DNA from 3 places in the Streptomyces sp. NPDC012466 genome. Region 1 is predicted to be linked to each of the others. Evidence: riboswitches for the same ligand, from Rfam matches in the RefSeq annotation. Region 1 holds a riboswitch; each other region holds the start of a gene.

Region 1 (10,027 bases):
GCCCCTGCAGCAGCGCCACCCGCTTCGCCGCGGGCATCTGGTCGAGCACCGCGCGCAGCGCCTGCTCCCGGCGCACCCGCAGGTCGGCGAGGAAGGTACGGCCCCGGCCGCTGAGGTGCAGGCGTACCTCGCGCCGGTCGGCCGCACTCACCTCCCGCTCGACGAATCCGGCCGCCTGCAGCCGGTCGCAGAGCCGGCTGGTCGAGGGCGGTGTGGAGGCGAGGGAGTCGGCGAGCGTGCGCAGGTTGATGCCCTCGTGGTGTTCGAGGATGAGCAGCACCCGCAGCTGGGACGCGGAGGCCGGCGCCGTCGAGGCGCGGCCCCAGAGGACTTCCAGCAACTCCGCGGCCGTGGAGGTCACACGGGCGACCTCTGCTGGCTCAGGGCGGGGTCGGAGGGAAGTCACAGTCACACTCTCGCAGGCACCGGGATGGCCGTCAGCGTACTAGGCGTGACGTGAGCCGCCCGGGACCCGCTTGCCGCACCCGCTTCCCGGCCCGATGACAAGGAACCGTTTCCGAGGACGTGCCGACGTCCCACCGAGGATGGTGAACAGACCACCGTGACCACGATCACGCACAGATTCGTGGCCGCCGAGCGCGCCCTGCGCACGGCGGCCCCCCACCAGCTGCTGGACGCGGTCCGTCGTGTACTGACCGATCAGTACGCGGCGGACTCCGTCGAGCTTTTCCTGGCCGACTACGGACTGACGGTGCTCCAGCCGGTGTCCGTGCTGCCGCACACCCTCCAGCCGGTGTCCGTGCACAACAGCCCGGCGGGCCGGGCCTTCGGCGCGCAGGAGCCGTACGTGGAGGCCATTTCGGGTGATCTCGTACGGGTGCATCTGCCCGTCACCGTGCGCGGCGACCGTCTCGGGGTGCTGACCGTGACCCTGCCGGGCGGCGGGCACGCCGACGGCTGCCTGGGCGAGCTGGCCGAGATCGCCGAGGTGCTCGGCCACGAGGTCGTCGTGGCCGAGCGGGACACCGACGTGTATCTCCAGGCGCGCCGCCGGGACCGGCTGACGCTGGCCGCCGAGATGCAGTGGCAGCTGCTGCCGGGCCGCTCCTGCGCCCGCCCCGAGTACGAACTGGGTGCGCAGCTGGAACCGGCGTACGCGATCTTCGGCGACAACTTCGACTGGTCCGCCTCGGCCGACCGGCTCAGTCTCTACGTCACCAACGGCATGGGCGAGGGCATAGAGGCCTCGCTGCTGACGAACCTGGCGATCAACGCCCTGCGCAACGCGCGCCGGGCCGGGCTGCCCATCGACGACCAGGCGGCCCTGGCCGACCAGGCCGTGTACGCCCACTACCGGGGTCGTTGCTACCTCTCCATGCTGATGCTCGACTTCGAGCTGGCCACCGGGCGGGTCCGGGCGGTGGACGCCGGGTCGCCGCAGATGCTGCGGCTGCGCCGGGGCGCGGTGGAGCGGGTGCCCTTCGAGGCCCAGCTGCCGCTCGGGATGTTCGAGGAGACCGACTACGCCGTCCAGGAATTCCGCGCCGAGCCCGGCGACCGCCTGGTCTTCGTCAGCGACGGGGTGTACGACGTGGCCTCCCCGGGCGGCGAGGCCTACGGGGACGCGGCCCTGACCCGGGCGATCCAGTCGACCCGGCTGCTGCCGGCCGCCGAGGTGCCCCGGGCCGTCCTGCGCGAACTGACCGGTCACCGCGGCGAGTCCACGCAGGACGACGACGCCCTCGTGGTGTGTCTGGACTGGCGTGGCCGATAAGGGAGGGGGGAAGGCGCAGGTCGGGGGCGCCGGTGGGCAGTTGTTTGGTGGTGCTGTACGCCGGCACTAATGTTTGTCATACGGCAAGTAACGGCTGGGGCGCCGTCGCGCGACCTCGGTCCGGCCCGTGCAAGGGAGCGATGCAAGTGTCGGTGTCGGAAGAGAACGCGGAACAGGAACCGGCCGCATACCAGGTGAGCGCGTTCCTGGAGCGGCGCCGCGAGCAGATCGCCCAGCGGTGGGCGGACGCCGCGCTGTTCCGCACGGTCTTCACCGTGTCGCGTGACGAGGCGGTGGAGGCGGGCCGGGCCGTGACCGCCGCGCTGGCGGCCGTGGCGGCCTCGGGGCGGCTGGAGGACATCCGCGCCCCCGGCTTCGAGTCGGTGCGCGACCAGTTGGGGCGCATGGCGGCCTCCCGCGCCCGCACGGGCATCGACCCGGACGGGGTCGCCACCGAAGTGGCCGCCCTGCGTGAGCCGGTGGCCGACCTGCTGCGGGCGGAGTTCCCGGAGCCGTACGCCCCCGAGGCCCAGGAAGCCGTGGTGGCGCTGACCGTGCTCATGGGCACGCTGCGCCTGGTCGTGCTGGAGACGACGGTCAGTGCGGGTGAGGAGCTGATCGCCCGGCAGCGCGAGCAGTTGCACGAGGTGGCCACCCCGGTGATCAAACTCTGGGACAGCACGGTCGCGGTGCCGCTGATCGGCACCCTCGACAGCGCGCGCAGCCAGGTGGTCATGGAGAGCCTGCTGGACGCGATCGTCGCCGAGCGCGCCCGGTACGCCATCCTCGACATCACCGGCGTGCCCACCGTCGACTCGCTGGTCGCCCAGCACCTGATGAAGACCGTGGCGGCGGCCCGGCTGATGGGCGCCGAGTGCATCGTCTCCGGCATCCGGCCCGCGATCGCGCAGACGATCGTCCATCTCGGCATCGACCTCGGTACGGTGCTCACCCGTTCGAGCCTGGCGGACGCGCTCGCCTACGCCCTCAGTCAGCAGGGTGTCGAGATCGCACCGTTGCGGGCGGCCGGCGCGGCGGCGGACGCGGGCACGCGGTGACCGGGCCGGCGGGACACGGGCCCCTGGGCGGACACGGCTTCACGGTGCCGGTGCTCCAGCTGGGCGACGTCCTGCTCGTCACTCTCCAGGGGGAGCTGCACGACGGGATGGCCGAGCAGCTCCAGCAGGACGTCACGGACCGGATCTCGCACTCCCGGGTGACCGGGGTGGTGATCGACATCTCCGGTGTGGAGATCGTCGACTCGTTCCTGGGCCGGGTCCTCGCCGAGATCGCCGCCGGAGCCAAGCTGCTGGCGGCCCGTACGGTGCTGGCGGGGATGCGCCCGGCGGTGGCGATCACCCTGGTCGAGCTGGGGCTCACCCTGCCCGGCCTGCGGACGGCCCTGGACGTCGAACGTGCGATGGAGCTGCTCGGTGTGACCACGCGCCGGGGCGAGGGGAGTCCGTGATGCAGACTTCCCGCCATGCCGGCCCGGCCAGCCTGCCGATCGGCTCGGACGCCGATCTGGCCTGGGTGCGGCAGCAGGTCCGGCAGGCCGCCGCGGAGCTCGGTTTCGGGCTGGTGCAGCAGACCAAGCTCGTCACGGCGGCGAGCGAACTGGCCCGCAACACCCTCGTCCACGGCGGGGGTGGGCATGTGCAGATCACGCCGCTCACCCTGGGGCAGTCGCACGGGCTGCGGCTGGCCTTCGTCGACACCGGGCCCGGCATCCGCGACCTGGACCAGGCGCTGACCGACGGGTACACCAGCGGCGGCGGGCTGGGGCTCGGCCTGAGCGGGGCCAAGCGGCTCGTGCAGGAGTTCGAGGTGGACAGCCGGCCCGGTGAGGGGACCACCGTCACCGTCACCGCCTGGGCCACCGTCGTACCGCCCTCCCGGACGGTGCCGTGATGAGCAGGGTCTGGGACGTGCCGGTGGACGACTCGACCCGGGTGCGGGACGTCCGGGTGGCGGCCGAGGATGCCAGCGCCTGCGTCGGCCTGCCCCCGAACCGCACCGCGACCGCCGCGCTCGTGGCGACGGAGCTGGCGACCAACCTGCTGCGGCACGCGGGTGGCGGGCGTGTGCTGATCAACCTCGTCGGGCGTGCGCACGACGACGGCCACCGGCCGGTGGTGCAGCTCGTCTCGGTCGACCACGGCCCCGGCATCCCCGACGTCGCCGCGGCGATGCGCGACGGATACACCACGACCGTCGCCGCCTCGCTCGGCGCCGGGCTCGGCACGTGCCGGCGCATAGCGAACGACTTCGATCTGCACAGCGCCCCCGGCCGGGGCACCGTCGTGATGGCCCGGATCGGCCACGAGCCGGCCGTCCGCAACCAGGGGCCGCCCCCGCCCGGTCCGCGTGCCGGAGGTGTCAACGTCCCCCTCGGCCGGGCCGAGCAGTCCGGGGACGCCTGGGGCCGGGTGCGCGGCGGCGACCGTCTGACCCTGCTGCTCGCCGACGGGCTCGGGCACGGGGCGAAGGCGGCCGAGGCCTCCACGGCGGCGGTGACGGAGCTGCGCGGCGTGGCCGAGCTGCCGCCCCCCGAGATCCTGCGGAGGCTGGGCCGGGCCCTGCGTCCCACCCGGGGCGCGGCCGTGGCGGTGGCCCAGCTCGACGTGGGCGCCGGGGAGTTGAGCTTCGCCGGGATCGGCAACGTCGGCGCGCGGCTGCGGACGGACGGCAGGTGGAAGGCGCTGCTGTCCCATCCCGGCATCGTGGGCGCGCAGGCCCCGGCGTCCGTGCCCGTGCAGCGGGTGCCCTGGCAGGCCGACAGCCTGCTGGTCCTGCACAGCGACGGTCTGCCCAGCCGCTGGACGCCGCCCGACGACGGGGTGCTCCCCGGCTGCGACCCGGCGGTGGCGGCCGCGGTGGTGCTCCGCGACGCCGGGAGCGCGGCCCGGCCGACGCGGGACGACACCTGTGTGGCGGTACTGACCGCCGGCGGCGTGAGCCGACACGGCTCGGGGACCTGACGGGTGTTGAGGGGCCGGGCGACCGGCGGGGGTTCACCGGCGGCCGGCCGGTGAGAAGGCGCCGCCGGTACGCCTCCCGGGCTCACTCGATCCCGTCGGTGCCCGGTACCACCTTGTCCTGGGCGGTCAGGAACCCCCGCAATCCCTCGCGCAGTGCCGCCCGTTCGGCCGGTTCCATCGCCGCCAGCGCGGCGGCCAGGGCCTGGGTGCGGCGGCCGGCGACCTCCCCCAGCACATGCCGGCCGTGCGTGGTGAGCCACAGTTGCACCTCGCGGCGGGTGTCGGGGTGCGGGGCCCGCTCCAGCAGGCCGGCCGCGGCCAGGCGGTCGCAGAGGCGGCTGGCCGTGGGGAGGCCGATGTCCAGGCCTTCCGCGAGGGCCGTCAGATTCAGGCCGGGCGCCGCCTGCACGGTGCGCAGTGCCCGCAGCTGGTGCAGGGACAGGCGCAGGGACGCCTCCTGGGCGGCGACCGCCCACAGCGCCGTCAGACTCTCCACGGCATCGGCGATCTGCGATGCGACGGCCTCCGGGCCATTGCCCGGTCCCCTCGCCCGGTGGTCGCCGGGGCCGCCGAGATCGGTCACGAAACGGTCACTTCCATAGAGCTCCGGGTACTGATGAGGTCGCCCTCTTTCAAAGGCTGTACCCGAGGAACCGAGGGGCAAGCAGCTCGGTTCGGTGCCCGGCCGGACCGGGGGCGGTTCAGCCCGCGCTGAGTTCCGTCAGCGCGGCCAGCGGCAGCGTGTGCTGGGTCTGGAGGACCTTCGCGCGCAGGTAGCGGACGTTGTGGGCGGTCGTGAAGACGCCCGTGGGAACGCGGTCGCGCACGTCGACGCCCAGGGACCGCAACTGGCCCGCCTTGTCGGGGTTGTTGGAGAGCAGGTCCAGCTCGCCGATGCCCAGGGCCCGGAGCATCTGGGCCGCCGCCGTGTAGTCGCGGGCGTCCTCCGGCAGCCCCAGGGCCGCGTTCGCCTCGTAGGTGTCCAGGCCCTCGTCCTGGAGGGCGTAGGCGTCGAGCTTGTTGTAGAGGCCGATGCCCCGGCCCTCCTGGCGGAGGTAGAGGAGCACGCCGCCGCGCTCGGCTATGCGCTCGACCGCCTCGCGCAGCTGCGGGCCGCAGTCACAGCGGGCGGAGCCGAACACGTCCCCGGTCAGGCACTCGGAGTGCAGCCGCACCAGCGGGACCGGCCCCGGCTCGCCCAGGACGACGGCCACGTGCTCCTGCCCGTCGGCCAGCCCGTGGAAAGTGACGAGCTCGGCGTCGGCCTCGAAGCCGTCGTGGAAGCGCAGCGGGACCCGGACGCGGGAGCGGGGGGTGGCGAGGACGGCGGGTGTGTCGGGCATGCGGGGCCTCCGGGTTCCGTTTCCTGTTCGGCTGCACAGCCGTATTGCTTCAGATTTGAAGCAGATGCACGAGGGGAACCCTACTCGTGCTTGAAATTTGAAGCAACGACCGTCCGGGCCGGTGTGGTGCGCGTCACTGCCGCGTCACCCGCGCCTCACGCGTCGCGTCACGCGCAGGCCGACGACGACCTCCGCCGCCACGGCACGTCGTCCGCCGCCGGCCGCGCCCCGTCCTCCTGGAGCCCCTGCGCGATCGCCGCGGAGATCTTCTCCAGCTGCCCCACCTGCTCCTCGCTGAGCCGGTCGAACACAAAGCTCCGCACGGTCTCGACATGCCCGGGCGCCGCGCGCTCCAGCACGGCGAAGCCCTCGTCGGTCAGCGTGGCGATGCTGCCCCGCTTGTCGTCGGAGCAGGCCTCGCGCCGCAGCATGCCGTCCTTCTCCAGCCGCGTCACCGCGTAGGTGAGCCGGCTGCGCGTGATCTTCAGCCGCTCGGCGAGATCGGTCATGCGCAGCCGCCGTTCCGGGGACTCCGACAGGACGGACAGGATGGAGTAGTACAGGTGCGGCATGCCGGCGTCCTGCTGGAGCTGCCGGTCGATCGCGTCCTCCAGGAGCAGCGAGGCGGCGATGTAGGCGCGCCAGGCGCGCTGCTCATCGGGGGTGAGCCAGCGAGTCGTCATGCCGCCAGTGTAGGTTTGTTTCAAACTTGAACCAAGCCCGGTCCAGTCCCGCCGTCCCGACCAGCCGCGGAGCGCCGATGCCCCACCCGTACGTCCTGCTGTCCGCCGCCGTCTCCCTCGACGGCTACCTGGACGACACCGGACCCGACCGCCTGCTGCTGTCGAGCCCGGCCGACTTCGACCGGGTCGACGAGGTCCGCGCCTCGGTCGACGCGATCCTGATCGGCGCCGGCACCATCCGCGCCGACAACCCCCGGCTGCTGGTGAACTCCGAGGCGCGCCGGGCCGCCCGCACGGCCGCCGGGAAACCGGAGTACCCCCTGAAGGTCACCGTCAGCGGCTCCGGCGACCTCGACCCGGACGCCCGCTTCTGGCACACCGGCGGTGAGAAGGTCCTCTACACGACCGACCGGGGCGCCGGCCGCGCCCGTGCCCTCGGCCTCGCCACCGACGTCGTCCCGCTCGGGCCCGACCTCGACTGGCGGCGGCTCCTCACGCACCTGCACGACGTCCGGGGCGTACGCCGACTCATGGTCGAGGGCGGTGGCCTGATCCACACCCAGCTCCTCACCCAGGGCCTCGCCGACGAACTCCAGCTGGTCCTCGCCCCGCTCTTCGTGGGCGACCCCCGGGCACCCCGCCTCTTCGGCCCCGGCGGCTACCAGGACGGCCGCCTGCGGCTGCTGGAGTCGCGGCGGATCGAGGACGTCGTCCTCATGCGCTACGAGCCGACCGCCCCGGGCACCGGCCCCCTGCCCGCCGCCGCCGACCATCACTGGCTGGCCCTCGCCTGCGAACTGGCCGGCCACTGCCCGCCCTCGGACACGGCGTTCAGCGTGGGGGCGGTGGTGGTCGCCGCCGACGGCACGGAACTGGCCCGCGGCCACTCCCGCGAGGCCGGCGACCCGGTCGTGCACGCCGAGGAGGCGGCCCTGGCCAAACTCGACCCGGCCGATCCGCGCCTGCCCGGCGCGACGGTGTACAGCAGCCTGGAGCCCTGCGCCCGCCGCGCCTCCCGCCCCGCACCCTGCGCCCGGCTGATCCTCGACGCGGGTGTACGGCGGGTCGTCACGGCCTGGCGCGAGCCGGACACCTTCGTCGCGGACGCCGACGGCAGCGGCCTTCTCTCGGCCGCCGGAGTGGAGGTCGTCGTCCTGCCGGAGCACGAGGAGCGGGCCAAGGCCCCGAACCGCCACCTCCCGGGCTGAGTAGGGGCCGAGCGGCCCGACAGGTCGCGTCCGCACCGCCGTCCGCGTCAGTCGGCCGGCACCGACGACCTGTTCACCGCCTGGGAAACCTCACTCACACGGGCACCCCGGGTGGCTGAGCGGCGGGTGTGCACGAGCGGTCCCGCGGATGGCGTACACTGGAGTCACAACGACGCGGGGTGGAGCAGCTCGGTAGCTCGCTGGGCTCATAACCCAGAGGTCGCAGGTTCAAATCCTGTCCCCGCTACTGAAGGCCGAGGGCCGGAATCCGAAAGGGTTCCGGCCCTCGGTGCATTTCCCCGTGACCCTCACGACGGCCCTTACGCTCGGTGAGCGAACCGTCCGGTTCCGCATAACAACTGACACACCGTCAAAACCCCTCAGTCACTTGCGATGCGGTCAACTCGCCCGATTTAAGCCGGTCATGGCAGTAAGTCCGCGCGAAAAAGGTTAATGATCAAGTGGAATCGCTGGAATACACCTCGCGCGTCTATTAACGTTCGATAACGCAGCGCGGTCGTCCCAGCCGTCACAGAAGGCGGCTCCGTGCGCACGCGCCGAATCCCGAAAGGGAACCGGGGAACCACCACTTGGGGTGAATCGCGCGGATACCACCGTGGAAGCACGGCGGGTATACGCGCGTAGGAGACCTTCCTGCTCCGAACCCGTCAGCTAACCCGGTAGGCGAGAAGGAAGGAAAGGAGCACGCCCACGTGGCGTCCAACCGGCCTGCCCCCGCGGCCCCGTTCGCGCCGAAGCGCGACACCGAAACCTTCGGCTACGGCGGTCAGCACACCGACGAGGGCCCGTTCCAGGAGTGGAACCCCACCGAGGAGTCCATCCGTCCCGTCCGTGGCCGGCACCGCGTCACCAAGCAGCGCGGCGGAGGTCTCGCCCGCAGCTCCACCGTCCTCGGCGTCGGCGTCATAGCCGCCGTGGGTGCCGGCGGCATGGCCAGCGCCCAGACCGGCAAGCCCCCGGTGTCCATCTCCGTGCCGGACCTGCCCTCGGTGGGTTCCCTCATCTCGGACGACGACACCCCCGAAGGTTCCGCCACCCCGCTCAGCAGCCTCGGCACCGCCACGGCGGACCCCGAGCAGGGCACCTCCGGTGCCGGCGCCGGCGAGGCGCTGCGCGCCCGGATCATGGCGCAGGTCGAGCACCAGCAGGACCAGATCGAGACCAAGGCCGCCCAGGACGCGGCGGCCGCCGCCGAGAAGGCGGCGGCGGAAGCCGTCGCCAAGGCGGAGAAGGAAGCCAAGGCCAAGGCCGCCGAAGCCAAGAAGAAGGCGGAGGAAGAGGCCGAGAAGAAGGCCGAGGCCGAGCGGCTCGCCGCCCTCGCCAAGCAGTTCACGCTGCCGACCTCCTCGTACACCATCACCTCCAGCTTCGGCCAGGCCGGTGCCTACTGGTCCTCCGGCTACCACACCGGCCTCGACTTCGCCGCCCCCACGGGCACGCCGATCAAGGCGGTGCACAGCGGCACCATCACCGAGGCGGGCTGGAACGGCTCGTACGGCTACAAGACCGTCCTCACCCTCGATGACGGCACCGAGATCTGGTACGCGCACCAGTCGTCCATCGGCGTCAGCGTCGGCCAGAAGGTCAGCACCGGCGACGTCATCGGCCGCGTGGGCGCCACCGGCAACGTCACCGGGGCGCACCTCCACCTGGAGGTCCACTCCGGTGGATCCGCGAGTGGCATCGACCCGATGGCGTGGCTGCGGGGCAAGGGACTGAACCCGTAAGCAACACCGACTCGTTGAAGCACCGGCGGCCCTGACGACGACCCCCCCGACGTCAGGGCCGCCGGTTTTCCGGTGCGGTGTTCACGGGAGCTTCGCGGCCCTTGCGGAATGAGGCGTTCCCCTGCGGTCGTTGCCACAGAGCATGACGTCCCTTCGCAAGCTCGGCTCCTCCGACCTCCAGGTCTTCCCCCTCGCCCTCGGCGGCAACGTCTTCGGCTGGACCGCCGACCAGGACCGGTCGTTCGCCGTCCTCGACGCCTACACCGAGGCCGGCGGCAACTTCGTCGACACCGCCGACGTCTACTCGGCGTGGGCCGACGGCAACCAGG
Region 2 (10,027 bases), on a different contig from region 1:
TGGACGCTCCCCTGGACGCCGAGCCGGCCGGCCTCGACGGTGTGGCCACGATCATGGCCCGGGCCTTCTCCGAGGGCACCGACAAGCACTCCGCCGAGGAGTTCGCCGCCGAGCTGGAGCGCGCCGGCGCCACCCTCGACGCGCACGCCGACCACCCCGGCGTCCGGCTCAGCCTGGAGGTGCCGGCCTCCCGGCTCGCCAAGGGGCTGGGCCTGATCGCCGACGCCCTGAGGGCGCCCGCGTTCGCCGACAGCGAGGTGGAGCGGCTGGTCCGCAACCGCCTCGACGAGATCCCGCACGAGCTGGCCAACCCCTCCCGCCGCGCCGCCAAGGAGCTCTCCAGGGAGCTGTTCCCGGCGGGCTCGCGCATGTCGCGGCCCCGGCAGGGCACCGAGGAGACGGTCGCCACGATCGACTCCGCGGCCGTACGCGGCTTCTACGAGAAGCACGTCCGCCCCGCCACGGCCACCGCGGTGGTGGTCGGCGACCTCACCGGCATCGACCTCGACGCCCTGCTCGGGGACACCCTGGGGGCGTGGACGGGCTCCTCGGCCGAGCCGCGCCCGGTGCCTCCGGTGACCGCCGACGACACCGGCCGGGTCGTCATCGTGGACCGCCCGGGCGCCGTCCAGACGCAGCTGCTGATCGGCCGGATCGGCCCGGACCGGCACGACCGCGTGTGGCCCGCGCAGGTGCTCGGCACCTACTGCCTCGGCGGCACCCTCACCTCCCGCCTGGACCGCGTCCTGCGCGAGGAGAAGGGCTACACCTACGGCGTGCGGGCGTTCGGCCAGGTCCTCAGGTCCGCTCCGGACGGCACGGGTGCCGCGATGCTCGCCATCAGCGGTTCCGTGGACACGCCCAACACCGGCCCCGCTCTGGAGGATCTCTGGACGGTGCTGCGCACCCTCGCCGCCGAAGGTCTGACCGACGCCGAGCGGGACGTCGCCGTGCAGAACCTGGTCGGCGTGGCGCCGCTGAAGTACGAGACGGCGGCGGCGGTCGCGAGCACGCTGGCCGACCAGGTCGAGCAGCACCTGCCCGACGACTATCAGGCCACCCTGTACCGGCAGCTCGCCGCCACGGGCACCGTGGAGGCCACCGCGGCGGCCGTGAGCGCGTTCCCGGTGGACCGCCTGGTGACCGTCCTCGTCGGCGACGCGGCGCAGATCAAGGCGCCGGTCGAGGCCCTCGGCATCGGCGAAGTCACCGTCGTCGCCGCCGAGTAGCGGCACGCGCGCGCAGGGGCCCTGGTCGCCTTCCCAGGCACCAGGGCCCCTTTATGCCCGAATTGATACGGAGGTTGCCCGTCTGCCCTGTGGGATGCGCTACAAAAGCCGGGATTCGTTTGGGAATTGAAAGTGGCGCCGCTTAGCGTCATCCGGGCTGTTCGTCAGGCAGTGCGCCGCACCCGCGGCACCGGACAGTCATCGCCGAGTCCCCGTACGGCGCGAGCCAGGGGAGCCGGGGACCCATCGCAGTCCCTGGGGTGAATCGGGCGCCCGCGCGAGTCGCGAGGGAGTCCGTAGGAGACCTTCCTGCTCCGAACCCGTCAGCTAACCCGGTAGGCGAGAGGGAAGGAAAGGACCAGCCACCACATGGCGTTCACTCGCGCCACCGGGAAGCACCGTCGTCCCAGCAGGATCCAGCGCGGCACCGCCCGCGCGGCGGGCGTCGCGGCCCTCGCCACCACCGGCGTGATCGGCACCGTGGCGGCCCCCGCGGCCTTCGCCGCCGAGCCCACCGCCGAGCAGACGGGCCTCACCCCGGTCGTCACCATGGGCGACACCGTGGCCCAGCAGATCGACGCCCAGGCCATCGCGCAGCAGCAGGCCGCCGACGAGGCCGCCGCCAAGCAGAAGGCCGAGGAGGCCGCCCGCAAGCGGGCCGCGGAGGCCGCCAAGAAGGCCAAGGAAGCGGCCGAGAAGGCCCGTGAGGCCAAGGAGCGCGCCGCCCGCGAGGCCGAGCGCAAGCGCCTCAACGCCTACGTGGCCCCCATCTCCGGCTCGTACGTCTCCACCGGCTACAAGGCCAGCAGCGGCCTGTGGTCCTCCGGCAGCCACACCGGCGTCGACTTCCACGCCGCCACCGGCACCTCCGTCCACGCGGTCGGCGCGGGCACCGTCGTCGAGGCCGGCTGGGGCGGCTCCTACGGCAACCAGGTCGTGATCAAGATGAACGACGGGACGTACACCCAGTACGGTCACCTGTCCTCCATCGGCGTCTCGGTGGGCCAGCAGGTCACTCCCGGCCAGCAGATCGGCCTGTCCGGCGCGACCGGCAACGTCACCGGCCCGCACCTGCACTTCGAGGCCCGTACGAGCCCCGAGTACGGCTCGGACATCGATCCGGTCGCCTACCTCCGCTCGCACGGCGTGAACGTCTGACCGACACCTGTTCGCCGTCCCCGAAGCCCCGGCTCCCCGAGCCGGGGCTTTCGGCGTTTACGGCGGCCGGCTGTCCAAAAAATATGCATGGATTCCCGCTTGCCGTCGGAAATTCCGGCTCATTGCAATAGAGTCACGGAACACGCGCCGCTCGCCGGCGTTTCACGGGGATTAAGCGGAGGTCGGTCATGCGTATTCCCGCGCACTCGGTGTGCACGGCCATCCGGGACGACATCGTCGCGGGTGTCCACGCGCGCGGCAGCCGGCTCACCGAAGAACTCCTCGCGCGCCGCTACGGGGTCTCGCGGGTCCCCGTCCGCGAGGCGCTGCGCACCCTGGAGGCCGAGGGCTTCGTGGTGACCCGGCGGCACGCGGGCGCGTGCGTGGCCGAACCCACCGAGCAGGAGGCCGCCGACCTGCTGGAGATGCGCATGCTGCTGGAACCGCTCGGCGCGGCCCGGGCGGCCCAGCGCCGCACCGAGGCGCATCTGAAGGTCCTGCGCGGGCTGGTCCGGCTGGGCCAGGAGCGGGCCCGCCGGGGCACCAGCGACGACCTGCGCTCCCTGGGCGGCTGGTTCCACGAGACGCTCGCCCAGGCCTCCGGCAGTCCCGCGCTGGCCTCGATGCTCACCCAGCTCCGCCACAAGATCGCCTGGATGTACGCGGTGGAGGCTCCGCTCAGCCCCGTGGAGTCCTGGACCGAGCACGGCGCGATCGTGGACGCGGTGGCGCGCGGGGACGCCGAGCGTGCGCGGGCGGTCACGGCGCTGCACACCGAGCGCGCGACGGGCGCGCACCGCCTGCGCCTCGCCTCCGCCGGGGAGCGCGCCGAGCGTGTGAGGAACTCGCAACATCCCGTAAACACGCCGAGCCTGCGGCATTAACACGGCAGCCGTATACAAAGAGAGCGACTAATTCGCAGGGGCCTATTCACGCTGCCCTGATCCGTGGAATTCCGGTCGGGGAGCGGAATGGCGAAGGGCCCGCCCGGTGAATTCGGACGAGCCCTTCGCTGAACGCCCGATCGGGCGCCCGGGAAATCAGACGGTCTCGGGAAGTTCCTCGAGACCCTCGGAGACCAGCTTGGCCAGCCGGTCCAGGGCGGCGTCCGCGCCCTCGGCGTCGGAGGCGAGGACGATCTCCTCGCCGCCCTGGGCGCCGAGGCCCAGGACGGCCAGCATCGAGGCCGCGTTGACGGGCTTGCCGTCTGCCTTGGCGATCGTCACCGGGACGCCTGCGGCCGTGGCGGCTCGGACGAAGATGGAGGCGGGGCGGGCGTGGAGACCCTCGGCCCAGCCGACGTTGACGCGGCGCTCAGCCATGTGTTGCTGCCCTTCGCTTTTCAGGGTTGTCTAGACCAGTTTCCCATACGTGAAGCTGCGCCGGGAGCGGTCCTGAAGGACCGCCCCGGGGTGCCGTCGGATCGCGGCCTCGACCCGACTGACGCCCTCCACAGACTGCCTCGCGCCGCTGTCGGACGCTAGCCGTACTCTGGGGCCCATGCAGACCTCGCCGGACCGGCACGAGTATCCCGCCCACTGGGAAGCCGACGTGGTGCTGCGCGACGGGGGTACCGCGCGCATCCGGCCCATCACCGTCGATGACGCCGATCGCCTGGTCAGCTTCTACGAGCAGGTCTCCGACGAGTCGAAGTACTACCGCTTCTTCGCGCCGTACCCTCGCCTGTCCGCCAAGGACGTCCACCGCTTCACGCACCACGACTTTGTGGACCGGGTGGGACTCGCGGCCACGGTCGGCGGCGAGTTCATCGCCACCGTACGCTACGACCGCATCGGCGCTGACGGAACGCCCGCGTCCGCACCCGCCGACGAGGCCGAGGTCGCCTTCCTCGTGCAGGACGCCCACCAGGGCCGCGGAGTCGCCTCCGCCCTGCTCGAACACATCGCCGCCGTCGCCCGCGAGCGCGGCATCCGCCGCTTCGCCGCCGAGGTGCTGCCCGCCAACAACAAGATGATCAAGGTGTTCACGGACGCCGGCTACACCCAGAAGCGCAGCTTCGAGGACGGCGTCGTCCGTCTGGAGTTCGACCTCGAACCCACCGACCGCTCCCTCGCCGTGCAGTACGCGCGCGAGCACCGCGCCGAGGCGCGCTCCGTGCAGCGGCTGCTCGCCCCCGGCTCGGTCGCCGTCATCGGCGCCGGGCGCACGCCGGGCGGCGTGGGCCGCAGCGTCCTCGGCAACATCCGGGACGCCGGGTACTGCGGACGCCTCTACGCGGTGAACAAGGCCCTCCCCGAGGGGCGGAAGGAGCTCGACGGGGTGCCGGCGCACCGCTCGGTGCGGGACATCGACGGCCCGGTCGACCTCGCCGTCGTCGCCGTACCGGCCGAGCACGTCCCCGAGGTTGTCACCGAGTGCGGCGAACACGGCGTACAGGGGCTGGTCGTGGTCTCCGCCGGGTACGCAGAGAGCGGCCCCGAGGGGCGCGAACGCCAGCGCGCACTCGTACGGCAGGCGCGTACGTACGGGATGCGGATCATCGGCCCGAACGCCTTCGGCATCATCAACACCTCCCCGCGGGTACGGCTCAACGCCTCCCTGGCCCCCGAGGTGCCGCGCCCGGGCCGGATCGGCCTGTTCGCCCAGTCCGGCGCCATCGGCATCGCCCTGCTGTCCCGGCTGCACCGGCGCGGCGGCGGCGTCACGGGCGTGACCGGCGTCTCCACCTTCGTCTCCTCCGGCAACCGCGCCGACGTCTCCGGCAACGATGTCCTGCAGTACTGGTACGAGGACCCCGACACCGACGTCGTCCTCATGTACCTGGAGTCCATCGGCAACCCCCGCAAGTTCACCCGCCTCGCCCGCCGGACCGCCGCCGCCAAGCCCCTGGTCGTCGTCCAGGGTGCCCGGCACGGCGCCGCGCCCCAGGGACACGCCGTCCGGGCGACCCGGCTGCCGCACGCGACCGTCTCGGCGCTGCTGCGGCAGGCCGGTGTGATCAGGGTCGACACCATCACCGAGCTGGTGGACGCGGGCCTGCTGCTGGCCCGCCAGCCCCTGCCCGCCGGGCCCCGGGTGGCGATCCTCGGCAACTCCGAGTCGCTCGGCCTGCTCACGTACGACGCGTGCCTGGCCGAGGGCCTGCGACCGCACCCCCCGCAGGACCTCACCACCGCGGCCTCCGCGGCGGACTTCCACGCGGCCCTGTCCCGGGCGCTGGCCGACGACCGGTGCGACGCGGTCGTCGTCACCGCCATACCGGCGGTGGGGGAGGGCTCGGTCGGCGACGCGTCCCTCGCGCAGGCGCTGCGCTCGGCGGCGGCCGCGGCTCCGGCCAAACCGGTCCTGGTGGTCCACGTGGAGCTCGGCGGCCTGGCGGAGGCCCTGTCGGCGGCGGCGAGCACGGCGCCCCAGGCCGCGGCGGACCACGACGACGCCCCGCGCCCGGCGCCCCGGGCCGCGGCGGACCACGACGACGCCCCGCGCCCGGCGCCCCGGGCCGCGGCGGACCACGACGGCAACCCGCGCACGGCACGCCAGGCCGCGGCGGACCACGACGACAACCCGCGCACGGCACTCCAGGCCGCAGCGGAGCACGACGACGCCCCGCGCCCGGCACCCACCGGACAGCGCCCCCCGGCCCCGGAGGTCCAAGGAACCGCCGAGGCCCTCGAAGGCGCCCACCTCATCCCTGCCTACCCCGCCGCCGAGCGTGCCGTCCGCGCTCTCGGCCAGGCCTTCACCTACGCGCAGTGGCGGCGCGACGCCGTCGACCCCGGCAGGGTGCCCGAGTACGACGACATCGACGAGAAGGGCGCCGCCGCCCTGATCGGCGGCCTGCTCGCGCGCGGGCAGGGACTCACGCTCGGCACGGACGAGACCTGCGACCTGCTCGGCCACTACGGCGTCCAGGTCCACCGCGCCCTGCACGCCCCGACCCCCGACGCCGCCGCCGAAGCCGCCCGCGCCCTGGGCTACCCCGTCGCCCTCAAGGCCACCGCGCCGCACCTCAGGCACCGCGCCGACCTGGGCGGCGTCCGCCTCGACCTCGCGGACGAGGACCAACTGCGCCGCTCGTACGCCGAGTTGACCGAGCTGTTCGGTGCGCCGGAGGAGCTGCGGCCGGTGGTGCAGCGGATGGCGCCGCGCGGCGTGGACGTCGTCGTACGGGCCGTGATCGACCCCGCGGCCGGGGCCGTGCTCTCCTTCGGGCTCGCCGGGGCCGCCTCGCAGCTGCTCGGGGACACCGCGCACCGGCTGATCCCGGTCACCGACCGGGAGGCGGCCTCGCTGGTGCGCTCGATCCGCACGGCCCCCCTGCTGTTCGGCTGGCGCGGCTCCGCACCGGCCGACACCCGCGCCCTGGAGGAGCTGCTGCTGCGGGTGTCCCGGCTGGTCGACGACCACCCCGAGGTCGTCGCGGTCACCCTGGAGCCGGTCGTCGTGGCCGCGCACGGCCTGAGCGTCCTGGGGGCCTCCGTCCGCCTCGCACCCCCGCCCGCCCGCGACGACCTCGGCCCGCGCACCCTCCCCGCGTACTGACAGGGGGCGAGCTGTCCCTCGCAGTCAGTGGTCCCCCGTAGGATGGGCGTCATGGCCAAGACCAGTACGACGACCCAGGGGCTGCGGGCGGCGATCGAGCGCAGCGGCTACTACCCGGCCCTCGTGGCCGAGGCGGTGGAGGCCGCCGTGGGCGGCGAGCCCATCCGGTCGTACCTGGTCCACCAGGAGACGACGTTCGACCAGAACGAGGTGCGCCGGCACGTCACGGTGCTCATCCTCACCGACAACCGCTTCATCGTCAGCCACACCGACGAGCAGGCCGCCGACAGCACCTCCCCGACGCCGTACGCCACGACGTCGACGGAGTCCGTGAAGATCGGCCGCATCTCGTCGATCGTGGTCAGCCGTGTGGTCGCCAACCCCGAGTCGTACAAGCCGGGCACCCTGCCCCGTGAGGTCGTCCTCACCATCGGCTGGGGTGCCGTCTCCCGCATCGACCTGGAACCGGCCGCCTGCGGCGATCCCAACTGTGAGGCGGACCACGGCTACACCGGCAACTCGACGGCGGACGACCTCAGTCTGCGCGTCAGCGAGGCCGGGGACGGACCGGAGACCGTGCGCGAGGCGCTCGCCTTCGCACAGGCCCTCTCCGAGGCGACCGCGGACACGACCCGCTGATGGCACAGCCCAAGATGGTCTGGGACGACCACCCCGAACCGCTCACCGTCGCCTCCGCACCGGTACCCGAATACGGCAGTGGGTCGCTCGCCGACCTCCTGCCCACCCTCGCCGCCGGCCTGGGCGTACCGGACATGAGCGCCACGATCACCGAGCTGACCCCCGCCGACCGGAACTGCGTGTTCCTCATCGACGGCCTCGGCTGGGAGCAGCTGAGGGCGCATCCCGAGGACGCCCCCTTCATGACGTCCCTGCTCGCCACCTCCCGCGGCGGCACCGGGCGTCCGCTCACCGCCGGCTACCCGGCGACCACGGCGACCTCCCTCGCCTCCGTCGGCACCGGTCTGCCGCCCGGCGCGCACGGCCTGCCCGGCTACACCGTCCGCAACCCCGACACCGGCGAGCTGATGAACCAGCTGCGCTGGCAGCCGTGGACCCCGCCGGGCCCCTGGCAGCCGTACCCCACGGTCTTCCAGCTGGCGCACGCGGCCGGGGTGCACGCCGCGCAGGTGTCCTCCCCGACCTTCGAGAACACCCCGCTGACCAAGGTCGCGCTCAGTGGAGGAACGTTCCTCGGGCGGCTGTCCGGCGAGGACCGCATGGACCTGGCGGCCAAGCAACTGGCCGCGGGCGACCGCTCCCTGGTGTACACGTACTTCGCCGAGGTCGACGGCGCCGGCCACCGCTTCGGCGTCGACTCCGACGCCTGGCGCGGCCAGCTCATGTACGCCGACCGCCTGGTCCAGCGCCTGGCCGAGCAACTGCCGCCCCGCAGCGCCCTCTACGTCACCGCCGACCACGGCATGATCGACGTGCCCTTCGACGAGCAGCACCGCATCGACTTCGACGAGGACTGGGAGCTGAGCGCCGGAGTGGCCCTGCTCGGCGGTGAGGGCCGCGCCCGGCACGTCTACGCGGTGCCCGGCGCCGCGAACGACGTGCTGACCTGCTGGCGCGAGGTGCTCGGCGAGCAGTTCTGGGTGGCCTCGCGCGACGAGGCCATCGCGGCGGGCTGGTTCGGCCCGCGGATCGACGAACGGGTGTACGGCCGGATCGGTGACGTGGTCGCCGCGGCCCGGGACGACGTCCTGCTCATCGCCTCCGAGCGGGAGCCGAAGGAGTCGGCGATGGTCGGCAACCACGGTTCGATGACCCCCGCCGAGCAGCTGGTACCCCTGCTCGAAGTACGCTCCTGAAACGTGCCCCGCTCCGACCTGCCACGCCGAAAGGTGCTCATCTCCCCATGCCCGAGCTGGTGTTCTTCTGCGGAACGATGGACTGCGGGAAATCGACGCTGGCTCTCCAGATCGAGCACAACCGCTCGGCGCGCGGCCTGCAGGGCATGATCTTCTCGCGCGACGACCGCGCAGGCGAGGGCAAGCTGTCCTCGCGCCTGGGCCTGGTCACGGACGCGGTGGAGGTCGGGGACGGGCAGGACCTGTACGGCTACCTCGTCGACCACCTCTCGCAGGGTGGCCGTGCCGACTACGTGATCGCCGACGAGGCGCAGTTCCTCGCCCCGGAGCAGATCGACCAACTCGCGCGCGTGGTCGACGACCTGAGCCTCGACGTCTACGCCTTCGGCATCACGACCGACTTCCGCTCCAAGCTGTTCCCCGGCTCGCAGCGGCTGGTGGAACTGGCCGACCGGGTCGAGGTGCTCCAGGTCGAGGCGCTGTGCTGGTGCGGAGCCCGCGCCACGCACAACGCCCGCACGATAGGCGGGGTGATGGTGGTCGAGGGGGCCCAGGTGGTCGTCGGCGACGTCACCCACTCCGCCGACGAGGTCGGTTATGAGGTCCTGTGCCGCCGTCACCACCGCCGCCGGATGACCGCGGCGACGGCCCACGCCGCTGCCCTGTCGCCGGACGTGCTGCCGGTGACGTCCGCCTGAACCGCGGCTCGCCAGCCGTCAGCCCGGCTGCTGGAGCAGCGCGAACCGCGCCCCTTCCGGATCCGCCACCCTCGCCACCCGCCCCTGGGCGGTGTCGTGCACCGGCTTGAGGACGTGCCCGCCGAGGTGGACGAGATGGTCCAGTGCGTCGTCGACGTCGGCGACCTGGAAGTACGTGACCCAGTGCGGTCCCTGGTCGCGGGGCAGGGCGCGCCCCAGGCCGTGGATGCCGGCGACGGGCCCACCGCCCAGGTGCAGGGTCACGTAGTCGAAGTCGGCGGAGACCACCGGCTCCTCCTCGTAGCCGAACACCGTGCGGTAGAACTTGGCGACGCTCGCCGACTCGAAGGTCAGCAGCTCGTTCCAGGCGGGTGTGCCGGGAACGCCCGAGACGGCGGTGCCGAGGTGGGCGGCGGCCTGCCAGATGCCGAAGACCGCGCCCGAGGGGTCGGAGCCGATCGCCAGGCGGCCGGCGTCGGCGGCGTCCAGCGGACCCACGCCGATCGTGCCGCCACGGCTGCGTACCGTCTCGGCCGTCAGGTCCACGTCCTCCGAGGCGAAGTAGGGCGTCCACGCGATGGGCAGATGGCGGTCCGGCGGCAGC
Region 3 (10,027 bases), on a different contig from region 1:
CTGGGTGGTCAGGACGGACAGCACGATCGGCGGGCCGTCCGGCGGCCAGACGACGCCCACGTCGTTGTTGGTGCCGTACCGCCCGCCGCCGGTCTTGTCGGCGACCAGCCAGTCGGCGGGCAGGGCCTTGCGGAACTTCTCGGTGCTGGTGGTGTTGCGCAGCAGCCAGTCGGTGAGCCGTGCCCGGTCCCGGGGCTCCAGCGCGGTGCCGAGCACGAGCCGGGCGTAGGTCGTGCCGACGGCACGCGGGGAGGTCGTGTCGGTCACGCGCCACGGCTCCGCCGAGTTGAGCTCGGGCTCCCACCGGTCGAGCCGGGTGACCCGGTCACCGATCGAGCGGCAGAAGCGCGTGACGGCCGTCGGCCCGCCCAGCTCCTTCAGGAGCAGGTTGCCCGCGGTGTTGTCGCTGAAGCGGATGGTGGCGTCGCACAGTTCGCCGACGGTCATGCCGGTCGCGACGTGCTTCTCGGTGATCGGGGAGTATCCGGACTTCGTGACGTAGTCCCGGGTGTAGCGGACGCGCCGCGCCAGGAACTCGCCGTCGCGGTCGAGGTCGCGCAGGACGGCCGCGGCGGCCAGGGTCTTGAACACCGAGGCCATCGGGAAGCGTTCGTCGGCCCGGTACACCACCGTCCGGCCCGTGCGCAGGTTACGGGCGTACACGCCCAGCCGGGCGGTGTGCTCCCGTTCCAGTTCCCGCAGCCGCGCGGTGACACCACCGGTACCGGGTGAGGCGTGGGCCGTGCCGCCGCCCAGCGAGAGAGCGGCGGCCGTGCCGAGTGCGAGAGCCGTGCGGCGGGACGGGCGTGATCCGTTCGTGTGCAAGGTGGTCCCTTCGGAGGCGATCACGTACGCAGATCAACACGCGATCATGTCCGGGCCGGTTTCACCGCGTGCCCGTCCGGACCCTCACCACGCCTCGGGTGCCTCCCGTACCCGGAACGCCTCCGCGTCCCACGAGCCGTCCAGCCGGGGGGCCAGCCAGTGCGGCGCGGCCGCCCGGAAGGCGGTGGGGGAGAGGGCGGCCGACCCCGCCGGAACGGAGCCCAGCAGCGGCGCTCCGGCCACGTCCGGCAGGTCCGCGAGATTGCAGCGCGCGGCGAGGTCCGGGGCGGTCGGCCAGCTCCCGATCACGATCCCGGCCAGGTCCAGCCCCCGGGAGCGCAGCTCACGCGCCGTCAGCTCCGTCGTGTTCAAGGTGCCGAGGCCCGCCGGCGCCACGACCAGCACCGGCGCCGACAGCAGCCGGGCGGCGTCCGCCAGGGTCCCGCCGGCCGCGTCGAACCGTACGAGCAGTCCGCCGGCCCCCTCGACCAGCACCAGGTCGTGCTCGGTGGCCAGCTTGGCGGCGGCCTCCGCGACCTCGTGCGGATGCACCGGCGCCCGGCCCGCCCGGCGTGCGGCGGTGGCCGGGGCCAACGGCTCGGGATACCGGGCGAGTTCGGCCGTCGTCACCGGCCCCGCCAGGCGCGCCACCTCGGCGGCGTCGCCCGGCTCGTCCGGCTGTACGCCCGTCTGGGCGGCCTTGAGCACGGCCACCGACCGGCCGGCCGCCAGCGCCGTCGCGGCGACGGCGGCGGTCACGACCGTCTTGCCGACCTCCGTGCCCGTGCCCGTGATCACCAGTACCGGCATGTCATCCCTCCCGCGCCGCCGCGCACACGGCCCGCGCGATCCGCGCCAGGTCCGCGTCGCCCGTCACGTACGGCGGCATGGTGTAGATCAGATCGCGGAACGGCCGCAGCCACACGCCCTCGCGCACGGCCGCCTCGGTCGCCGCCCGCATGTCCACGGCGTGATCCAGTTGTACGACCCCGATCGCGCCGAGGACCCGGACGTCCTTCACCCCCGGCAGGTCCGAGGCGGCCGAGAGTCCGTCCCGCAGCCCCGCCTCGATCCGCTTGACCTCCGCGGTCCAGTCCTGCCCGAGCAGCAGCTCGATCGAGGCGCAGGCCACGGCGGCCGCCAGCGGGTTGCCCATGAAGGTGGGGCCGTGCGCGAGCACCGGCACCTCGCCCCGCGAGATGCCGTCGGCCACCCGCGCGGTGCACAGCGCCGCCGCCATCGTCAGGTACCCGCCGGTCAGGGCCTTGCCCACGCACATCACGTCGGGCGTCACGTCCGCGTGTTCCGCCGCGAACATCGCGCCCGTACGGCCGAAACCGGTCGCGATCTCGTCGAAGACCAGCAGCACGTCGTGCGCGTCGCACGCCTCGCGCAGCACCCGCAGGTACGCCGGGGAGTGGAACCGCATCCCGCCCGCGCCCTGCACGACCGGCTCGACGACCACCGCGGCCAGTTCACCGGCGTGCCGCTCGATCAGCGACCGCAGGTGCTCGGCGTACGCCTCCTCGTACTCCACGGGGGGCGGGTCGGCGAACACCTGGCGGGGCAGCACCCCGGTCCACAGGTCGTGCATCCCGCCGTCCGGATCGCACACCGACATGGGCTGCCAGGTGTCGCCGTGGTAGCCGCCGCGCCACGTCAGCAGCCGCTGCTTGCCGGGGCGGCCCAGCGAACGCCAGTACTGCAGGCACATCTTGACCGCGACCTCGACCGACACCGACCCGGAGTCGGCGAGGAAGACGTGCTCCAGGCCGTCGGGCGACATGTCGACAAGGAGCTTCGCCAGCCGCACGGCGGGCTCGTGGGTGAGCCCCCCGAACATCACATGACTCATCCGTCCCAGCTGCTCGCGCGCGGCCTCGTTGAGCACCGGGTGGTTGTAGCCGTGGATCGCCGACCACCAGGACGACATCCCGTCGACCAGCTCTCCCGAGCCGTCGGCGAGCCGCAGCCGCACCCCGCTCGCCGACTCCACGACGAGCGGTTCCTGCCGTCCGGGCATCGGGCCGTACGGATGCCACACGTGCCGCCGGTCGAGCTCCAGCAGCTCGGCGACCGTGCGCTCAGGCATTGGGCGCGAGGTCGGTCCCGGCGCCCCGGCGGCGCACGGCGACCAGGTCGGTCCGGGGTTCGGCACCGGTACGGGAGTCGGCGACCTGCGGTTCTTCGCCGGAGCCGCACGCCCCGCCGCCGGAACCACAGACTCCGCCGCCGTCGTGGCAGCCTCCGGCCCGGTGCTCGGGAAGCGTCACCTGGTCGGTGCCCTCCACCTCGAACCCGGCGTCCGCGATCATCTCCAGGTCGGCCTTGCCGGCCTGGCCCTCACTGGTGAGGTAGTCACCGAGGAAGATCGAGTTGGCCAGGTGCAGGGCGAGCGGCTGCATCGTGCGCAGATGGACCTCCCGTCCACCGGCGATCCGCACCTCGACGTCCGGGCAGACGAACCGCGTCATCGCCAGGATCCGCAGGCATCGCTGCGGGGTCAGGTTCCACTCCTTGCCGAGCGGAGTGCCCTCGAACGGGATCAGGAAGTTGACCGGAACCGAGTCCGGGTCCAGCTCACGCAGCGAGAAGACGACGTCCACGAGGTCCTCGTCCGTCTCGCCCATGCCGGCGATCAGCCCGGAGCAGGCGGACAGACCGGCCGCGTGCGCCTTGTGCACGGTGTCGACACGGTCCTCGTACGTGTGCGTGGTGGTGATCTCCCCGTACGTCGCCTCGGACGTGTTCAGGTTGTGGTTGTAGGCGTCGGCGCCCGCCTCGCGCAGCCGCTCCGCCTGGCCGTCGGAGAGCAGACCGAGGCAGGCGCACACCTCGACGCCCTCGTTGTTCTCCTTGATCGTCCTGATCGTCTCGGAGACCCGGTCCACGTCCCGGTCGGTCGGGCCGCGCCCGCTGGCCACCAGGCACACCCGCTTGGCCCCTCCGGCCACGCCGGCCGCCGCCGCGTCGGACGCCTGGTCGGGCTTCAGCCAGGTGTACTTCAGGATCCCGGCCGTCGAGCCGAGCCGCTGCGAACAGTACGAGCAGTCCTCGGGGCACAGGCCGGACTTGAGGTTGACGAGATAGTTCAGTTTCACCCGTCGGCCGAACCAGTGCCGCCGCACCTTTCCGGCCGCGGCCACCACATCGAGGAGGTCGTCGTCGGACGTCGCGAGGACGGCCAGTGCCTCGTCGCGGGTCGGCAGCTCGCGCCGAAGCCCCTTGTCCACCAGCGTGTTCAGCAGGTCCATGGAAGCCGATCCTGTCCTACGAAGGTGCCCGGGGCCAAGGAGACTTCGTACAACAGAGTCGCTTCGAGGTGTGGGTATTGCCACACACTGACCTGCTGGTCGTCCCGCTAGTGTCTGTGCACTGCCTACAAATTCCCCGGAGGACCACCCATGGCGTTCGGCTGGATCGACGAGCAGGCCCTGCGGCGCCGCCGCGCCGGACTCGTACGGACTCTGCGCCCCCGTCCGGCCGCTTCGCCGCTCCTCGACCTGGCGAGCAACGACTACCTGGGGCTGGCCCGTCACCCCGAGATCACCGAGGGCGCGGCCCGGGCCGCGCGGACCTGGGGCGGCGGCTCGACCGGCTCCCGGCTCGTCACCGGCACGACCGAACTGCACACGGAGCTCGAGCGGGAACTGGCCGACTTCTGCGGTTTTGAGGCGGCCCTCGTCTTCTCCTCCGGCTACGCCGCCAACCTCGCCGCCGTCACCGCGCTGGCCCCGCACGGCTCCCTGATCGTCTCCGACGCGGGCAACCACGCCTCGCTCATCGACGGCTGCCGGCTGGCCCGCGGCACCACCCAGGTCGTGGCGCACGCCGAGCCCGACGCCGTGCGCAAGGCACTGTCGGCACACGAGGGCACGGCGATCGCCGTGTCCGACACGGTGTTCTCGGTCGACGGCGACGCCGCCCCCCTCACCGCGCTGGCCGAGGCCTGCCGGGAGCGCGGCGCCGGGCTGGTCGTCGACGACGCCCACGGCCTGGGCGTCCTGGGCGACGGCGGCCGGGGCGCCCCGTACGCGGCGGGACTCGCGGGCGCCGACGACGTCGTCGCGACGGTCACGCTGTCCAAGTCGCTCGGCAGCCAGGGCGGAGCCGTCCTCGGCCCCGCCCGGGTCGTCGACCACCTGGTCAACGCGGCCCGGACGTTCATCTTCGACACCGGACTCGCCCCCGCCGCGGCGGGGGCGGCCCTGTCGGCCCTCCGGCTGCTGCGCCGCGAGCCGGAACGGGCCGCACGGGCCCGCGCGGTGGCGGGCGAACTGCACGCACGCCTGACCGCCGCGGGACTGGAAGCGGTACGTCCGGACGCCGCGGTGGTCTCGGTGCGCGCGCCCTCTGCCGAGGACGCGGTGAACTGGGCGGCGGAGTGCCGCGCGGCGGGCCTGGCCGTGGGCTGTTTCCGTCCTCCCTCCGTGCCCGACGGCATCTCACGGCTCAGGCTGACCGCCCGCGCTGACCTGACCGGTCAGCAGATCGCACGCGCTGTACGGCTGATCGGCGAGACACGACCATGAGTCGGCGTGACACGGCCGTGTGTCGCACGATGTCGGTCTGACCGAACGCGGCTACATGCGGTCCACCCCGGCCGCGAACGCCGCCCAGCTCCCCGGAGAGAAGAGCAGCGCGGGTCCGGCCGGGTCCTTGGAGTCGCGCACGGCGAGCAGTCCGGCCCAGGGCGGGGCATCCGGACACGCGGTCTCGACGCAGTTGTTCGCGCCGGTGCTGTAGCTGCTGCGCAACCACCGCACACCGTGCAGTTCGATGCTTGAGGGGACGTGACGAGGCAGTGCACGCATGGTGCCTCCTTACGCGCCGGCGGCTGTCCCGGCGATGAAATCCAACGAGTCCTCGGGCGAAAGGGCGTGGATCTGAAGGGCGTTGAAGGCCTCCGTGTAGGCCTGGAGGTCTTCTTTCCGTTCGAGGTAGAGGCTACTCGTCAAGTGGTCGAGAACAACCACATCCAGATCAGAAGTGCTCGAAAATGAGAAGATAACGAAAGGGCCGGTGACGCCGATGTGCGCCCCGGCGGCGAACGGCAGCACCTGGAGCCGCACTTGGGGGAGCCGGGCGGCCTCGACCAGTCGTTCCAGCTGGCGGGCCATGACCCCGGGTCCGCCCACCTCCCGGCGCAGCACCGCCTCGTCCAGGACGGCGCTCAGTTCCAGCGGGGGATCCGCGCGCAGCACGTCCTGCCGGGCCAGCCGCACCTCGACCAGCGTGTCGAGCCGGTCCTCAGGAAGCCCCTCCACCGCGGCCTTCGTCACCGCGCGGGCGTACTCGGGTGTCTGGAGCAGGCCCGGGACGACCGTGGTCTCCAGCGTGCGCATCACGCCGGCCTGCGACTCCAGGCTGATGAAGTCCCGGTAGGTCGGCGGCAGCACCCCGCGGTAGGCGTGCCACCAGTGATGACGTCCACCGCTCTCGTCGGACCCCGCCAACACCATGAGCAGCTCGCGCAGTTGGGAGTCCGCCACGGCGTAGGCGTCGAGGAGTAACCGCACATCGGCCGGTTTCACCCCGCTGGTGCCCGTCTCGATCCGGCTGACCTTGGACTGGTGCCAGCCCACCAGCTTGGCCGCCTCACCGCTCGTGAGCCCCGCCGAGGTGCGCAGCGCACGCAGTTCGGCGCCCAGTTTCCGGCGGCGCACCGCGGGACCGTGCTGCATGGGCTCCTCCTTACTCCTTCCGAGCCACCCAAATACGGTCTCGCGTCGCAGAGTTCACCGCTTTGAGCGACAGATATATGCATATCTTGGTGGATCGCCGTCCTTCGGGGGCGTTCTGGTGGCAGTCTGGCGACGAAGCACCAGTCCGGGACCGTACTCGAACCATCCGCTCCGTGTCGGACTGCGGTCCCGTGGGAAAGGGACGACGTCGCCATGGCAGACCATTTGGAAGCATCCGTCACTCTGCCGAGCGATCCCGCCTCGGTCTCCGCGGCGCGCACCTACGTGGTGGGCACGCTGGCGGAGTGGGGCCTGCCGGCGGACACGGAAGTGTCCGACACCGTCCGGCTCATCGTCTCCGAACTCGCCACCAACGCCGTCCAGCACACCTTCGGCCAGTCACCGACGTTCACCGTGGACCTGGAGCTCGATCGCGACGAGCGGCTGCGTATCGGTGTCACGGACAGCCACCCGCGCTTCCCCAGACGTCTGCCCGCCGCCGTCCAGCAGGACAACGGCCGCGGACTGGTCATCATCCGCTGGCTGACCGCCGAGTGCGGCGGCCGGCTCCGTATCCGCCCCACCCGTGAAGGCGGCAAGACCATCTCGATCGAGCTCCCGTGGGCCGTTCCGGTGCAGCCGGTGACCACGGTGGTCCGGCAGGAGCCGTGACCGCTCGGAGCAGAACCGTAAGACCTCCCCGGCGGGTGCCCTGAGCGCACCCGGGCCCGCGCGAGCGGCATCCGGGCCACCCACGAGCCACGCCGCCCCCTCCTGGCCGCCTGCGAGGCATACGCCGCCCTCTGCGGGCCGCGCGCGGCTGCGACGCCGCTCCCCGTGCCTCACGACGCACCGGAGCCCGCGACGGCCCTCACCTGTGCCGCGCCGACGCCTCCCGGTGCGCTGCCGCTCCCCGAAGCCCTGACGGCTGCCTGACGGTGCGCCGCAGCGGTGCGGGAATCCTGACGTCGTCCCCGGCCGGCTTCCCCTCGGTCGTCCCCGCCGTGCCGTCCGTCTCCGAACGCAGACCCGCGCGCCGCACCAGCCGCGGGAGCAGCCCCCACAGGCCGGCACAGACCAGGAAGGTCGCGACGCCCGCGGCGACACCGCCGGTCCGGCCCGTGGTCACATCGACCACCAGCAGCACGGAACCGCTGAACGCGAACACCAGCACACACAGGCCGGTGGTGGCCAGGCGCGAGGAGACCTGCACGATGCGGGGCTTGGCGCCCTGCTGGAAGAGGGAGCGGTGCAGCGCGGCCGGCGCGGTGAAGAGCGCGGCGGCGAGGACCGCCAGCAGCAGGGTGATGACGTAGGTGACGCGCTGGACCGTGTCGAGGTCCCCGAAGCGCGAGGTGAAGGCGAGCGACAACAGGAAGGCGAAGAGGATCTGCACGCCCGTCTGGGTGACGCGCAGTTCCTGGAGCAGCTCGACGAAGTTGCGGTCGGCACGTTGCAGCGGAGTCTCGTTGCGCGCGGTGCAGGGACGGTGCTCGGCCATGGAGCGACGGGTATCCACACAAGCCCGTGTCACGCTCCGGCGTGCGGCGGCGCGTCAGGACGCCGCCGCACGCCGGGCGGATCACTTCACGCGCCCGTACCAGACGCTCTTGGTCCAGATCTTCTGGAGCCGCACCACGTCCCCGCTCTTCGGGGAGTGCCAGAGCTTGTTCTTACCCGCGTAGATACCGACGTGGTACACGTTGCTGCCCGAGTGGAAGAACACCAGGTCTCCGGCCTTGCGGTTCTTGCTGGAGATGTGGCGGGTCTTGTTGTACTGCTGGGCAGCCGTGCGGGGGAGCTTCTTGCCGGCCTTCTTGAACGAGTAGAGCGTGAGCCCGGAGCAGTCGAACCGGTGCGGACCCGTGGCCCCGTACTTGTAGGGCGCACCCTTCTTCGAGGCCGCTATCTGGAGCGCCTTGGTCGCCGGCGTGGCTGCCGCGGCCTCCGAGGAGAACCCGGGGGCCACGATCGAGCCGCCCACCGCGGCGATGGTGAGAGCCGAGGCCGTGCCGGCCCGAACCATGAGCGACGGGACACGATTGAGCGCAGTCATGCGCAACCCTTCGTCAGCCGCCTGTGAAGGATGACCTGTCGGATTCGGGCTGGCGAAGTTGCCCGGCCGCTGACGCGGCTTCACCCCAAGGGCTGCTCGGGCTCGGTCATGGCGTGACCGTCCCGGCGACCCGTCGTGCTTGGGTCCTCCACTCCTGCCGATCCACTTCTGTCGACCGGTCATCCGGGCGGCGGCAGGACTCGGCGTCCGCCCGGATCGCCCCGCCACAGCGGCGGGGGCTTGTCGTCAGACAGGGATCTTGGCTCATCACTGTCCGGATTTCCCAACGGAACCGCGTATTTGTGTTGTTACTCACCACTCACCCGTTCGGGTGGACACGTGTGCGTTCGCGCCACTGTCCACGGGTTCGCGGACCGCCGGACCAGCGACGGAATGCCCCATTCCGTCCCGTGGCTACGCGCGTTGCGCAACCGGGACGGCCCCAAAACTGGTCTCCCGCCTACTCCGAACAGGGGTACGTCATTTGGTCCGTTTCGACTCAGGTCCGGACGGTCCACGGTCGGATCGGGCGTCCGGGGCGACGACTCCGCGTCAACTGACGGACTCCGGGGGCAGGGTGAGCCGGGCCGTGCGCCGCTCGCCGTCCAGCACCCGCAGCGCACGGGCCAGGGTGCCGGCGTGCAGCTCCGTCTCGCCCCGCTGATGCATGAGGGCCAGCGCGTCGCGCAGCGCGGCCGCCTTGCCGACCAGGGCCTGGGCGGCACGCAGTCCGCGGTAGGTGTCGCCGTCCTGCGCCGGGTTGATGCGGCCCAGCAGGTCGACGACCTCGAGGTAACGGTCGATCAGTTCCGCCTCGGCCCGCGTCAGGGCCGGCAGCGGCGGCAGTTCGGGCGGGAGCATCGGGGCCTCACCTCACCGTCCGGCCGGCGGGACCGGGGTGGCCTTGCGGTGCGGAATGATCCCGTCCACCAGGCCGTACTCCACCGCCTCCCGAGCGGTGAGAATCCTCTCCCGCTCGATGTCCCTGCCGATCTGCTCCCGGCTGCGGCCCGTGTGCCGGGCGAGCAGCTCCTCCGTTCGGAGCCGTGTGCGCGTCAACTCGTCCGCCTGGATGGCCAGATCGCTCGCCTGCCCCCGGACCGGCTCGGGCAGTGCGGGCTGATGGATCACCAGGCGGGCGTCGGGGAGGGTGAATCGCTTGCCGGGCGTGCCTCCCGCCAGCAGCACCGAGGAGGCTGCGCCGGACCGGCCCAGACAGATCGTCTCCACGTCGCAGGAGACGTACTGCATCGTGTCGTAGATCGCCGCCATGGCGTGGAAGGTGCCGCCGGGAGAGTTGATGTAGAGCGAGATGTCGCGGTCCGGGGCCTGGTGCTCCAGGTGCATGAACTGGGCCATCACGTCGTTCGCCGAGGTCTCGTCCACGGGCGCCCCGAGGAAGACGATCCGCTCTTCCATGAGCTTCGAGTACGGGTCCATCGTCCGTTGCCCGGACCCCGTC

The links. Region 1 has a riboswitch for cyclic di-AMP ahead of ACFY9E_RS12380 (peptidoglycan DD-metalloendopeptidase family protein). Riboswitches for the same ligand answer to the same signal wherever they lie in the genome.
Positions count from the first base shown of each region.
Region 2: linked by a shared signal. The riboswitch ahead of ACFY9E_RS07015 (peptidoglycan DD-metalloendopeptidase family protein) and the one ahead of ACFY9E_RS12380 (peptidoglycan DD-metalloendopeptidase family protein) in region 1 are both predicted to bind cyclic di-AMP.
Region 3: linked by a shared signal. The riboswitch ahead of ACFY9E_RS21425 (NlpC/P60 family protein) and the one ahead of ACFY9E_RS12380 (peptidoglycan DD-metalloendopeptidase family protein) in region 1 are both predicted to bind cyclic di-AMP.

Region 1 is NZ_JBIBEQ010000003.1:22,263-32,289, reverse strand. It holds gene ACFY9E_RS12435 (MarR family transcriptional regulator) at 1-412, opposite strand, end outside; gene ACFY9E_RS12430 (SpoIIE family protein phosphatase) at 563-1,735, shown strand; gene ACFY9E_RS12425 (RsbRD N-terminal domain-containing protein) at 1,882-2,793, shown strand; gene ACFY9E_RS12420 (STAS domain-containing protein) at 2,790-3,203, shown strand; gene ACFY9E_RS12415 (ATP-binding protein) at 3,203-3,646, shown strand; gene ACFY9E_RS12410 (SpoIIE family protein phosphatase) at 3,646-4,716, shown strand; gene ACFY9E_RS12405 (MarR family transcriptional regulator) at 4,799-5,299, opposite strand; gene ribA (GTP cyclohydrolase II RibA) at 5,418-6,059, opposite strand; gene ACFY9E_RS12395 (MarR family transcriptional regulator) at 6,227-6,742, opposite strand; gene ACFY9E_RS12390 (dihydrofolate reductase family protein) at 6,820-7,950, shown strand; tRNA gene ACFY9E_RS12385 (tRNA-Met) at 8,124-8,197, shown strand; cyclic di-AMP (ydaO/yuaA leader) riboswitch at 8,496-8,652, shown strand; gene ACFY9E_RS12380 (peptidoglycan DD-metalloendopeptidase family protein) at 8,664-9,698, shown strand; gene ACFY9E_RS12375 (aldo/keto reductase) at 9,841-10,027, shown strand, end outside.
Region 2 is NZ_JBIBEQ010000001.1:1,589,146-1,599,172, reverse strand. It holds gene ACFY9E_RS07020 (insulinase family protein) at 1-1,229, shown strand, start outside; cyclic di-AMP (ydaO/yuaA leader) riboswitch at 1,422-1,586, shown strand; gene ACFY9E_RS07015 (peptidoglycan DD-metalloendopeptidase family protein) at 1,599-2,387, shown strand; gene ACFY9E_RS07010 (FCD domain-containing protein) at 2,576-3,271, shown strand; gene ACFY9E_RS07005 (HPr family phosphocarrier protein) at 3,428-3,709, opposite strand; gene ACFY9E_RS07000 (GNAT family N-acetyltransferase) at 3,888-6,890, shown strand; gene ACFY9E_RS06995 (DUF5998 family protein) at 6,942-7,529, shown strand; gene ACFY9E_RS06990 (alkaline phosphatase family protein) at 7,529-8,725, shown strand; gene ACFY9E_RS06985 (thymidine kinase) at 8,773-9,423, shown strand; gene ACFY9E_RS06980 (VOC family protein) at 9,442-10,027, opposite strand, start outside.
Region 3 is NZ_JBIBEQ010000005.1:518,899-528,925, reverse strand. It holds gene bla (class A beta-lactamase) at 1-825, opposite strand, end outside; gene bioD (dethiobiotin synthase) at 910-1,635, opposite strand; gene ACFY9E_RS21460 (adenosylmethionine--8-amino-7-oxononanoate transaminase) at 1,637-2,917, opposite strand; gene bioB (biotin synthase BioB) at 2,910-4,079, opposite strand; gene ACFY9E_RS21450 (aminotransferase class I/II-fold pyridoxal phosphate-dependent enzyme) at 4,230-5,357, shown strand; gene ACFY9E_RS21445 (DUF397 domain-containing protein) at 5,409-5,639, opposite strand; gene ACFY9E_RS21440 (Scr1 family TA system antitoxin-like transcriptional regulator) at 5,649-6,509, opposite strand; gene ACFY9E_RS21435 (ATP-binding protein) at 6,723-7,181, shown strand; gene ACFY9E_RS21430 (DUF6328 family protein) at 7,381-8,010, opposite strand; gene ACFY9E_RS21425 (NlpC/P60 family protein) at 8,092-8,565, opposite strand; cyclic di-AMP (ydaO/yuaA leader) riboswitch at 8,569-8,781, opposite strand; gene ACFY9E_RS21420 (hypothetical protein) at 9,118-9,426, opposite strand; gene ACFY9E_RS21415 (ATP-dependent Clp protease proteolytic subunit) at 9,439-10,027, opposite strand, start outside.